Regions from separate parts of the Streptomyces sp. NPDC006140 genome, predicted to be linked through region 3. Evidence: riboswitches for the same ligand, from Rfam matches in the RefSeq annotation. Region 3 holds a riboswitch; each other region holds the start of a gene.

What was found. Region 3 has a riboswitch for cyclic di-AMP ahead of ABZ386_RS15095 (M23 family metallopeptidase). Riboswitches for the same ligand answer to the same signal wherever they lie in the genome.
Positions count from the first base shown of each region.
Region 1: another riboswitch for cyclic di-AMP. It lies ahead of ABZ386_RS31745 (transglycosylase family protein); the one in region 3 lies ahead of ABZ386_RS15095 (M23 family metallopeptidase).
Region 2: another riboswitch for cyclic di-AMP. It lies ahead of ABZ386_RS27005 (LysM peptidoglycan-binding domain-containing protein); the one in region 3 lies ahead of ABZ386_RS15095 (M23 family metallopeptidase).

Region 1 is NZ_JBEXTS010000014.1:168,153-171,417, reverse strand. It holds gene eno (phosphopyruvate hydratase) at 1-445, opposite strand, end outside; gene ABZ386_RS31745 (transglycosylase family protein) at 738-1,421, opposite strand; cyclic di-AMP (ydaO/yuaA leader) riboswitch at 1,426-1,592, opposite strand; gene ABZ386_RS31740 (transglycosylase family protein) at 1,821-2,798, opposite strand; gene ABZ386_RS31735 (cytochrome P450) at 2,980-3,265, opposite strand, start outside.
Region 2 is NZ_JBEXTS010000011.1:149,351-152,615, reverse strand. It holds gene ABZ386_RS27010 (polyprenyl synthetase family protein) at 1-847, opposite strand, end outside; cyclic di-AMP (ydaO/yuaA leader) riboswitch at 1,312-1,490, shown strand; gene ABZ386_RS27005 (LysM peptidoglycan-binding domain-containing protein) at 1,494-2,276, shown strand; gene ABZ386_RS27000 (HAD family hydrolase) at 2,240-3,088, opposite strand.
Region 3 is NZ_JBEXTS010000004.1:556,798-560,062, reverse strand. It holds gene ABZ386_RS15105 (pitrilysin family protein) at 1-22, shown strand, start outside; gene ABZ386_RS15100 (pitrilysin family protein) at 19-1,407, shown strand; cyclic di-AMP (ydaO/yuaA leader) riboswitch at 1,600-1,764, shown strand; gene ABZ386_RS15095 (M23 family metallopeptidase) at 1,778-2,566, shown strand; gene ABZ386_RS15090 (GntR family transcriptional regulator) at 2,752-3,265, shown strand, end outside.

The DNA of each region.
Region 1 (3,265 bases), on a different contig from region 3:
TGTTCATCATCGGCACCGGCAGCAGGTGCGCGTTCGGGCCGCCCAGGTAACGGAAGAGGGGGAGGTCGCTGGCCTCGGAGGCGGCGTGGGCGACGGCGAGCGAGACGCCGAGGATGGCGTTTGCGCCGAGCGAGCCCTTGTTGTCGGTGGCGTCCAGGTCGAACATGGCCTGGTCGATCAGGCGCTGCTCGGTGGCGTCATAGCCGACCAGCTCCGGGCCGATCTGCTCGATGACCGCGAGGACGGCCTTCTCCACACCCTTGCCGAGGTAGCGGTTCGAGTCGCCGTCGCGGAGCTCGATGGCCTCGAAGGCGCCCGTGGAGGCGCCGGACGGGACGGCGGCACGACCGGTGCTGCCGTCGTCGAGGCCGACCTCGACCTCGACCGTGGGGTTGCCTCGGGAGTCCAGGATTTCCCGGGCTACGACGACGTCGATGGACGGCACGAGCATCTCCTTCTTCATGTGACGCGGGTACGCGGGTCGCGTGGACCCGGCGAGGTGCGGGCCGTGGTGGCTCGCGACATGAGCCTAACCGGCTCCGGGCGATCGGCCACCGGGTCGCCCATCCCATGGACAGAACCGAGAGTAAATTGTTTCCGAACGGAACAAAGCGGGGTTGCAAAGACCGGCCGAAAGATCGGGCGGAGAGCCCGGGGCAGAAAAGACCCCGCCCCGGCGCGTACGGGGGAACACGCGCCGGGGCGGGGAGCCCGTGGGGACGGGGGCAGGCCGCTGCTTACTTCAGGTGCAGCTGCTGGCCCGGGTAGATGAGGTTGGCATCGGTGACGATGTCCTTGTTCAGCTCGAACAGCTTCTCCCAGCCGCCCTCGACCTTGTGCTCGGTCGCGATCGAGCTGAGGGTGTCACCCTTGACGACCTTGTACTCGCCGTCGCCCTTCTTGACCTTCTTGCCGGTCGGCGTGGTGACGGTCTTCTGGCTCTTCTGGGTCTGGGCCGGGCGCTCCTCGGAGCGGGAGGCCGCCTGCTGCTCGGTCTGGCGGGTCTCCGTGGAGCCGCTGCTCTGCGTGGAGCCGCCGCCGGTGTAGCCGGCGCTCGACAGGCCCTTGCCGCAGACCGGCCAGGCACCCTTGCCCTGGCTCGCGAGGACCTTCTCGGCGATCTCGATCTGCTGGGCCTTGGTGGCCTGGTCGGCGGTGGAGGCGTACTTGGTGCCGCCGTAGCCCGACCAGGTGGAGGCGGAGAACTGCAGACCGCCGTAGTAGCCATTGCCGGTGTTGATGGACCAGTTGCCGCCGGACTCGCACTGGGCCACGGCGTCCCACTCGGAGGCGGTGGCGGCGGAGGCGTTGCCGGCCGCCATCAGCGGAGCGGCGACGGCGGCGCCGGCGACACCGGCGACGGCGATGGCGCGAGTGGCCTTGGACGGACGACGGTGCTTGCCCTTGCCGGAAAACAGCATGGATGGATCCCCTCACCGACGCCTGCGAGGTGAGCTGTCGGGTTCGGGCCGGTTGAGTTGCCCGGCCGCGTCCCTCCCGGGACGCGGCTTCACCCCGAGCCCTTCCGGCACAACTGTCCGGTCGGGCGCCTACCTTGGGTCCCCCGCTCCTGCCTACGGCGCTTGACGCGACGACTGTTCCCGTGCGGCCGCTGGCAGGATTCGGCGTTGCGGCAGCCGGGGCTCGCGGTGGCGAGCGGTCATGACCGTAGGCACGTGATCGCCGGAATTTCAAAGACGATCAGGGCTTCTGAGATCTATCTCTCACCGCACTTATACGGGACATTCGCCGCGAAACATGACGCGAACTCGCGCGGTTTCGGGGCGACTTCCGCCGCCGTTTCCGCTCTGTCCCACCGGCTACTCCTCGTCCGCTTCGACCCCTACCGTGAGCCTCTGACCGGGGCGGATGAGGTTCGGGTCGGCGCCGACGGCGTCCTTGTTGCCGGCGTAGAGCGCGTGCCATCCGCCGCTGAGGTCAAGGGAGTCGGCGATGGACCAGAGGCTGTCGCCGGCGCGGACGGTGTAGGAGCCGTCCGCGGCGTCGCGGGAGGCGTCGCCGCCGCGCGAGGCGTGCCGCCCCGTGGACTCGTCCGTGCGGCCGTTCGCGGGCTCGGCGTTCTCGTCGGCGCTGGGGCCGCGGTGGCGGCCGGAGCCGGTGTCGGTCAGCGCCGAAGAGGTGCCGTCCTGCCGCGAGTTGCCGGACTCGCCACTGTCGGAACCGGCCGAGGGGGAGCTGTCGGGCTCCCGGCTCTTCGGCGCGGAGTCCCCGGAATCGGATGACTTGTCGGAGTTGGCTGGTTCGTCCTCCGGCGCCGACGGCGCGTCAGGGGACGCGGACGTCGAGGGGGACGCGGAAGGGGTCGACGAGGAATCCGGCTCGGTGGAGTCGAGCAACCCGGGCGAGTCGGTCGGACCGGACGAGTCAGATGACTCGGACGAGTCCGATGTGCCCGATGTGGAGTCCTGCTGGAGGCCGGAGAGCAGCCCGCAGGTGCGCCACGCGCCGACCCCCTGGTCGGCGAGGATTCTCTCGGCCACGGATATCTGCTGGGAGCGGCTGGCCAGGTCGGCGCTCGCGGCGTAGTCGAGGCCGCCGTAGTTCTCCCAGTCCTCCTGGGACAGCGCGAGGCCGCCGTAGTAGCCGTTGCCGCTGTTCTGGCTCCAGGCGCCGCCGGTCTCGCAGTCCGCGACCCGGTCCCAGGTCGTACCGTCGGCCGCGCTGGCGCCGGAGGCCCCGAGGAGGGGGATCGCGATGGCGGAGCCGGTCACTCCGGCCGCGACGAGGAGAGCCGGAGCCTGGCGGGGGCGACGGTGCCGACCGTTCCCGGAGAGCATACGGAGACCTTTCGCGAGACAGCAGTGACCGGCGCGGCGCAGGAGCCCGGGCCGCGCTGATGGGTGAACGTATCGGCAGACGATCACTTGTCACAAGTTCATGCCGCGCAGATCACGTGAAGATCACAGGTCTGACGGCGTGTCATGTTTAGCCGGTCGCTCCGCTGGTGAGGGCGGGCTCTCACGCCGGGGTGAACTCCACCGGCAGGGTGCGCAGCCCGCGCATGATGAGGCCGCCGCGCCACCTCAGGTCGGCCGGATCCGCCGCGAGCCGGAGGTCCGGGAGGCGGGTGAGGAGGGCGGCGAGGGCGGTCTGGCCCTCCAGACGGGCGAGCGGGGCTCCGAGGCAGTAGTGGATGCCGTGGCCGTAGCCGAGGTGCTGGTTGTCGCGGCGGGAGAGGTCGAGCAGGTCCGGGTCGGCGAACCGCTCCGGGTCCCGGTCCGCGGCGGCCAGGACGACGAGGACC
Region 2 (3,265 bases), on a different contig from region 3:
CGGCGTGCCGGGCGTCGTCGGTGAGGTCGGAGTCCAGCAGCTCGCACAGGGCGATGTCCTCGGCGAGCCCGAGCCGGGCGGCCCGCTCGCGCAGCCGCAGCACGGGGAGCGTGGGGATGCCCTCGCGCAGGTCGGTGCCGGGGGTCTTGCCGGACTCGTGGGAGTCGGAGGCGATGTCCAGGACGTCGTCCGCGAGCTGGAAGGCGACGCCGAGCCGCTCGCCGTACTGGGTCAGGACGTCCACGACCGTCTCGTCGGCGCCGGACATCATCGCGCCGAACCGGCAGGAGACCGCCACCAGCGAGCCCGTCTTGCCGCCCAGCACGTCCAGGTAGTGCTCGACCGGGTCCCGGCCGTCCTGCGGACCGGCCGTCTCCAGGATCTGCCCGGTCACCAGCCGCTCGAACGCCTCGGCCTGCACGCGCACGGCCTCGGGACCGAGGTCGGCCAGGATGTGCGAGGCGCGGGCGAAGAGGAAGTCGCCGGTGAGGACCGCGACGGAGTTGCCCCAGCGGGCGTTCGCGCTCGCGACGCCGCGGCGCACGGCGGCCTCGTCCATCACGTCGTCGTGGTACAGCGTGGCGAGGTGGGTCAGCTCCACGACGACGGCCGAGGGCACGATCCCGGGCGCGTACCGGTCACCGAACTGGGCGGAGAGCATCACGAGCAGCGGCCGGAACCGCTTGCCGCCGGCCCGCACCAGATGCTGGGCGGCCTCCGTGATGAAGGGCACCTCGCTCTTGGTGGCCTCGAGCAAGCCTTCCTCGACAGCCGCCAACCCGGCCTGGACATCGGCTTCCAGAGCCTGGTCCCGCACGCTCAGCCCGAACGGCCCGACGTCGGTCACGAGGGGTCTCCTGTCTGCTGGTGTCTGCCGGTGATCAAACGGATTGTCGATAGGTCGCTGCCATCACTCGAGTCAGCGTATCCGGTCACGTTTCGATCACCTCCAGCGCCCATGGTTACAGGCCGGGCGGCAGCAGACATTTATCGACTTTCCCGGAAGTAACCGCTCATATGCGATTTGCCGTAATAGAGAAGCAAATTCCCCTTGCGGGGCATTGCGCCCCGGGTCGCGATCAGTGAGTTGAATCACTTCGCCCCCTCGGCGGCCACACCCCGACACCGTCCCGTACCCCCATCCGCGGAAAGCAAGTTGAGCCTTGGCTCCCGCAAAGGATCAAGCGCCTCATATCCCCCCGATCAAGGTCACCGGAGTCGATATGTGACGCCGGTGCTTGTTCCCGGCATGTGCTCTCGCATACGTTCCGGGCTTGTCCGGCGGACGCCGAATCCTGCCGCCGCCCGGACTCCCCACACACACCGACTCACTCACGCAGGGCAGGAGCGGGGGACCCAGGTAAGTCGCCGGTCCATGACAAGGAACGGCTCGGGGTGAAGCCGCGCACGGCAGCACAGCGCCGTACGCGGCCGGGCACCTCCCGGCCCGAACCCGACAGCTCACCTCGCAGGCGCCGGAGAGGAACATCGCCATGCCCGGACGAGGTAAGCACCGTCGCCCCAGAACCAGCCCGCTCACCCGAGGTGTCGTCGCCGCCGGCACCGGCGGAGCGGCCCTGACCCTCCCGCTGCTCGGCGCGACGCAGGCCAGCGCCGCCCAGCCGGCCCAGAGCGCCCCCGCCGCCCAGACCGCACCCCAGGCGGCCCAGCCCGCCAAGTCCCTCACGTACACCGTGACCAAGGGCGACACGCTCTACCGCATCGCGGACAAGTACGACGTCTCGGGCGGCTGGAAGCAGCTCTACAAGGACAACCGCGCCGCCGTCGGCGACGACCCGAGGCTGATCCACCCGGGCCTGAAGCTGAAGGTGAAGACGGCGAAGGCGGCCGCCGGGCCGAAGGCCGCCACCCAGAAGAAGGCGACGCAGTCCTCCGCCCCGGCCGAGCCGGCCGACGGCGTCACCAAGGCCACCCCGGCCGCCGCGAAGACCTACGCGAACAACCTCGACGGCTGGATCCGCGAGGCGCTGGACATCATGGCCCAGCGGGGCATCCCGGGGTCGTACGACGGCATCTACCGCAACATCATGCGCGAGTCGTCCGGCAACCCCCAGGCGATCAACAACTGGGACTCCAACGCCGCCAAGGGCACGCCCTCCAAGGGCCTGCTCCAGGTCATCGACCCGACCTTCGCCGCCTACCACGTGCCCGGCACCCCCTACGACCCGTACGACCCGGTCGCCAACATCACGGCGGCCTGCAACTACGCGGCCGACCGCTACGGCTCGATCGACAACGTCTTCGGCCCGTACTGAGCCGACCCGCCCAGCAGTCGCTCGAGGACGACGGCGATGCCGTCGTCCTCGTTCGACAGGGTGACCTCGTCGGCCACGGCCTTGAGTTCGGGATGGGCGTTGGCCATCGCGACGCCGTGGGCGGCCCAGTCGAACATCGGGATGTCGTTGGGCATGTCACCGAAGGCGATGGTGTCCGCCGGCCGCAGCCCCAGGTGATCGGCGGCCAGCGCCAGGCCCGTCGCCTTGGTGACACCGCACGGCTGGAGCTCGACCGTGCCGGGCCCCGACATCGTCACCGTCGCCAGTGAGCCGACCACCGAGCGGGCCGTCGCCGCCAGCTCGTCGTCCGTCAGGTAGGGGTGGCGCAGCAGCACCTTGCTGATGGGCTCGTCCCACAGCTCGTCGCGCCGGTCGACCCGTACCGCGGGCAGGGTCGGATGCGGCATGAGATAGCCCGGCTCGATCAGCGTGAGCCCGTCGACCCCGTCCTGGTCGACCGCCGCGTACACCTGCCCCACCTCCGCCTCGATCTTGCCGAGGGCGGTCTCCGCCAGCTCCCGGTCCAGGGTGATGGACCACAGCAGCCGGTCCGCGCCGGCGTCGTACACCTGCGCGCCCTGCCCGCACACCGCGAGCCCCGTGCAGCGCAGGTCGTCCAGGAGCGGCCGCACTCTCGGCGCCGGCCGGCCCGTCACCACGAGGTGCTGGGCACCGGCGTCCGCCACCCGCGCGAGCGCGGCGAGGGACCGGTCGGACAGGGTGTCGTCGCCGCGCAGCAGCGTCCCGTCCAGGTCGGTGGCGATGAGTGAATATGCGATGGGTGCGGCCATGATCAGAGAATACGGACAGCGCGCCCTTTCGTTTCATCGCACGGCGCACGCCGATTGCCCGGTTGAAGGCCTCTGCACCAGTTGGCAACAACATGGTCCGCTACCTACCGTCGGGGCCGTCTCGGGCGGTACCTTCCAAGTGTCCAGGGGGGACTTGATCGGGGGGTCAGGTTGAGC
Region 3 (3,265 bases):
GAACGAGGAGGCGGCCAAGTGACCGAGCTCGCCACGATGGAATTCCACCCCCAGCCGCAGGCGGGCGAGGCCAGGCCGTGGGCCTTCCCGGCCCCCGAGCGCGGCACGCTCGACAACGGCCTGACGGTGCTGCGCTGCCACCGCCCCGGCCAGCAGGTCGTCGCCGTGGAGGTGCTGCTGGACGCGCCCCTGGACGCCGAGCCGGCCGGCCTCGACGGTGTGGCCACGATCATGGCCCGGGCCTTCTCCGAGGGCACCGACAAGCACTCCGCCGAGGAGTTCGCCGCCGAGCTGGAGCGCGCCGGCGCCACCCTCGACGCGCACGCCGACCACCCGGGCGTCCGGCTGAGCCTGGAGGTGCCGGCCTCCCGGCTCGCCAAGGGGCTCGGCCTGATCGCCGACGCCCTCAGGGCGCCCGCGTTCGCCGACAGCGAGGTCGAGCGGCTGGTCCGCAACCGCCTCGACGAGATCCCGCACGAGCTGGCCAACCCCTCCCGCCGTGCCGCCAAGGAGCTCTCCAAGGAGCTGTTCCCCGCCGACTCGCGCATGTCGCGCCCCCGCCAGGGCACCGAGAAGACGGTCGCCGCGATCGACTCCACGGCCGTGCGCGGCTTCTACGAGAAGCACGTCCGGCCCGCCACGGCCACCGCCGTGGTGGTCGGCGACCTCACCGGCATCGATCTCGACGCCCTGCTCGGCGACACGCTGGGCACCTGGACCGGCTCCTCGGCCGAGCCCCGCCCGGTGCCGCCGGTGACCGCCGACGACACGGGCCGCGTCGTCATCGTGGACCGCCCGGGCGCCGTCCAGACGCAGCTGCTGATCGGCCGCATCGGCCCGGACCGGCACGACCGCGTGTGGCCCGCCCAGGTGCTCGGCACGTACTGCCTCGGCGGCACCCTCACCTCGCGCCTGGACCGCGTCCTGCGCGAGGAGAAGGGCTACACCTACGGGGTGCGCTCGTTCGCCCAGGTCCTCAGGTCCGCCCCGGACGGGACCGGCGCCGCGATGCTCGCCATCAGCGGTTCCGTGGACACCCCCAACACCGGCCCCGCCCTGCAGGACCTCTGGACGGTGCTGCGCACCCTCGCCGCCCAGGGGCTGACCGACGCCGAGCGGGACGTCGCCGTGCAGAACCTGGTCGGGGTCGCGCCGCTGAAGTACGAGACGGCGGCGGCCGTCGCGAGCACGCTGGCCGACCAGGTCGAGCAGCACCTGCCCGACGACTACCAGGCCACGCTGTACCGGCAGCTCGCCGCGACCGGCACCGTGGAGGCCACCGCGGCGGCCGTCAGCGCCTTCCCGGTGGACCGTCTGGTGACCGTGCTCGTGGGTGACGCGGCGCAGATCAAGGACCCGGTGGAGGCCCTCGGCATCGGCGAAGTCACGGTCGTGGCCGCCGAGTAGGGGCACGCGCGCGAGGAGCCCTGGTTGTCTTCCTAAGGCACCAGGGCTCCTTTATGCCCGAATTGATACGGAGGTTGCCTGTCTGCCCTGTGGGATGCGCTACAAAAGGCCGGATCCGTTTGGGAATTGAAAGTGGCCCCGCTTAGCGTCGTCCGGGCTGTTCGTCAGGCAGTGCGCCGCACCCGCGGCACCGGACAGTCATCGCCGAGTCCCCGTACGGCGCGAGCCAGGGGAGCCGGGGACCCAACCGCAGTCCCTGGGGTGAATCGGACGCCCGCGCGAGCCGCGAGGGGGTCCGTAGGAGACCTTCCTGCTCCGAACCCGTCAGCTAACCCGGTAGGCGAGAAGGAAGGAAAGGACCAGGCACTCCATGGCGTTCACCCGCGCCACCGGGAAGCATCGTCGTCCCAGCAGGATCCAGCGCGGCACGGCCCGCGCGGCGGGGGTCGCGGCCCTCGCCACCACCGGCGTCATCGGCACCGTGGCCGCTCCGGCCGCCTTCGCCGCCGAGCCCGCCCCCGAGCAGACCGGTCTCACCCCCGTCGTCACCATGGGCGACACCGTCGCCCAGCAGATCGACGCCCAGGCCGTCGCGCAGAAGCACGCGGCCGAGGAGGCCGCCGCCAGGAAGAAGGCCGAGGAGGCCGCCCGCGAGCGGGCCGCCGAAGCGGCCAAGAAGGCCAAGGAGGCGGCCGAGAAGGCCCGCGAGGCCAAGGAGCGCGCCGCCCGCGAGGCCGAGCGCAAGCGCCTCAACAGCTTCGTCTCCCCGATCCCGGGTTCCTACGTCTCCACCGGCTACAAGGCCGGCGGCGCCGTCTGGTCCTCCGGCAGCCACACCGGCATCGACTTCCACGCCGCCAGCGGCACCGCCGTCCACTCGGTCGGCATGGGCACGGTCGTCGAGGCGGGCTGGGGCGGTGCCTACGGCAACCAGGTCGTGATCAAGATGAACGACGGGACGTACACGCAGTACGGCCACCTGTCGTCCATCGGCGTCTCTGTGGGCCAGCAGGTCACCCCCGGCCAGCAGATCGGCCTGTCCGGCGCGACCGGCAACGTCACCGGCCCGCACCTGCACTTCGAGGCCCGGACGAGCCCCGAGTACGGCTCGGACATCGACCCCGTCGCCTACCTCCGCTCGCACGGCGTGAACGTCTGACGGCACCCGCCCCGCTTCCCGAGGCCCCGGCTCACCGAGCCGGGGCTTTCGGCGTTTACGACGGCCGACTGTCCAAAAAATATCCATGGATTCCGGGCTCCCGTCGGAAATTCCGGCTCATTGCAATAGAGTCACGGACACGCGTCACTCGTCGACGTTTCACGGGGATTAAACGGAGGTCGGTCATGCGCATTCCCGCGCACTCGGTGTGCACGGCCATCCGGGACGACATCGTCGCGGGTGTCTACGAACGCGGCAGCCGGCTCACCGAGGAACTCCTCGCGCGCCGCTACGGCGTCTCGCGGGTCCCCGTCCGGGAGGCTCTGCGCACTCTGGAGGCCGAGGGCTTCGTGGTGACCCGGCGGCACGCGGGCGCGTGCGTCGCCGAACCCACCGAGCAGGAGGCCGCCGACCTGCTGGAGATGCGCATGCTGCTGGAGCCGCTCGGCGCCGCCCGCGCCGCCCAGCGCCGCACCGAGGCCCATCTGAAGGTCCTGCGCGGCCTGGTCCGGCTGGGCCAGGAGCGCGCCCGCCGGGGCAACAGCGACGACCTGCGCTCTCTGGGCGGCTGGTTCCACGAGACGCTCGCCCAGGCCTCCGGGAGCCCCGCGCTGACCTCGGTGCTCACCCAGCTCCGCCACAAGATCGCCTGGATGTACACCGTGGAGGCGCCGGCCGGTCCCGTGGAGTCCTGGAACG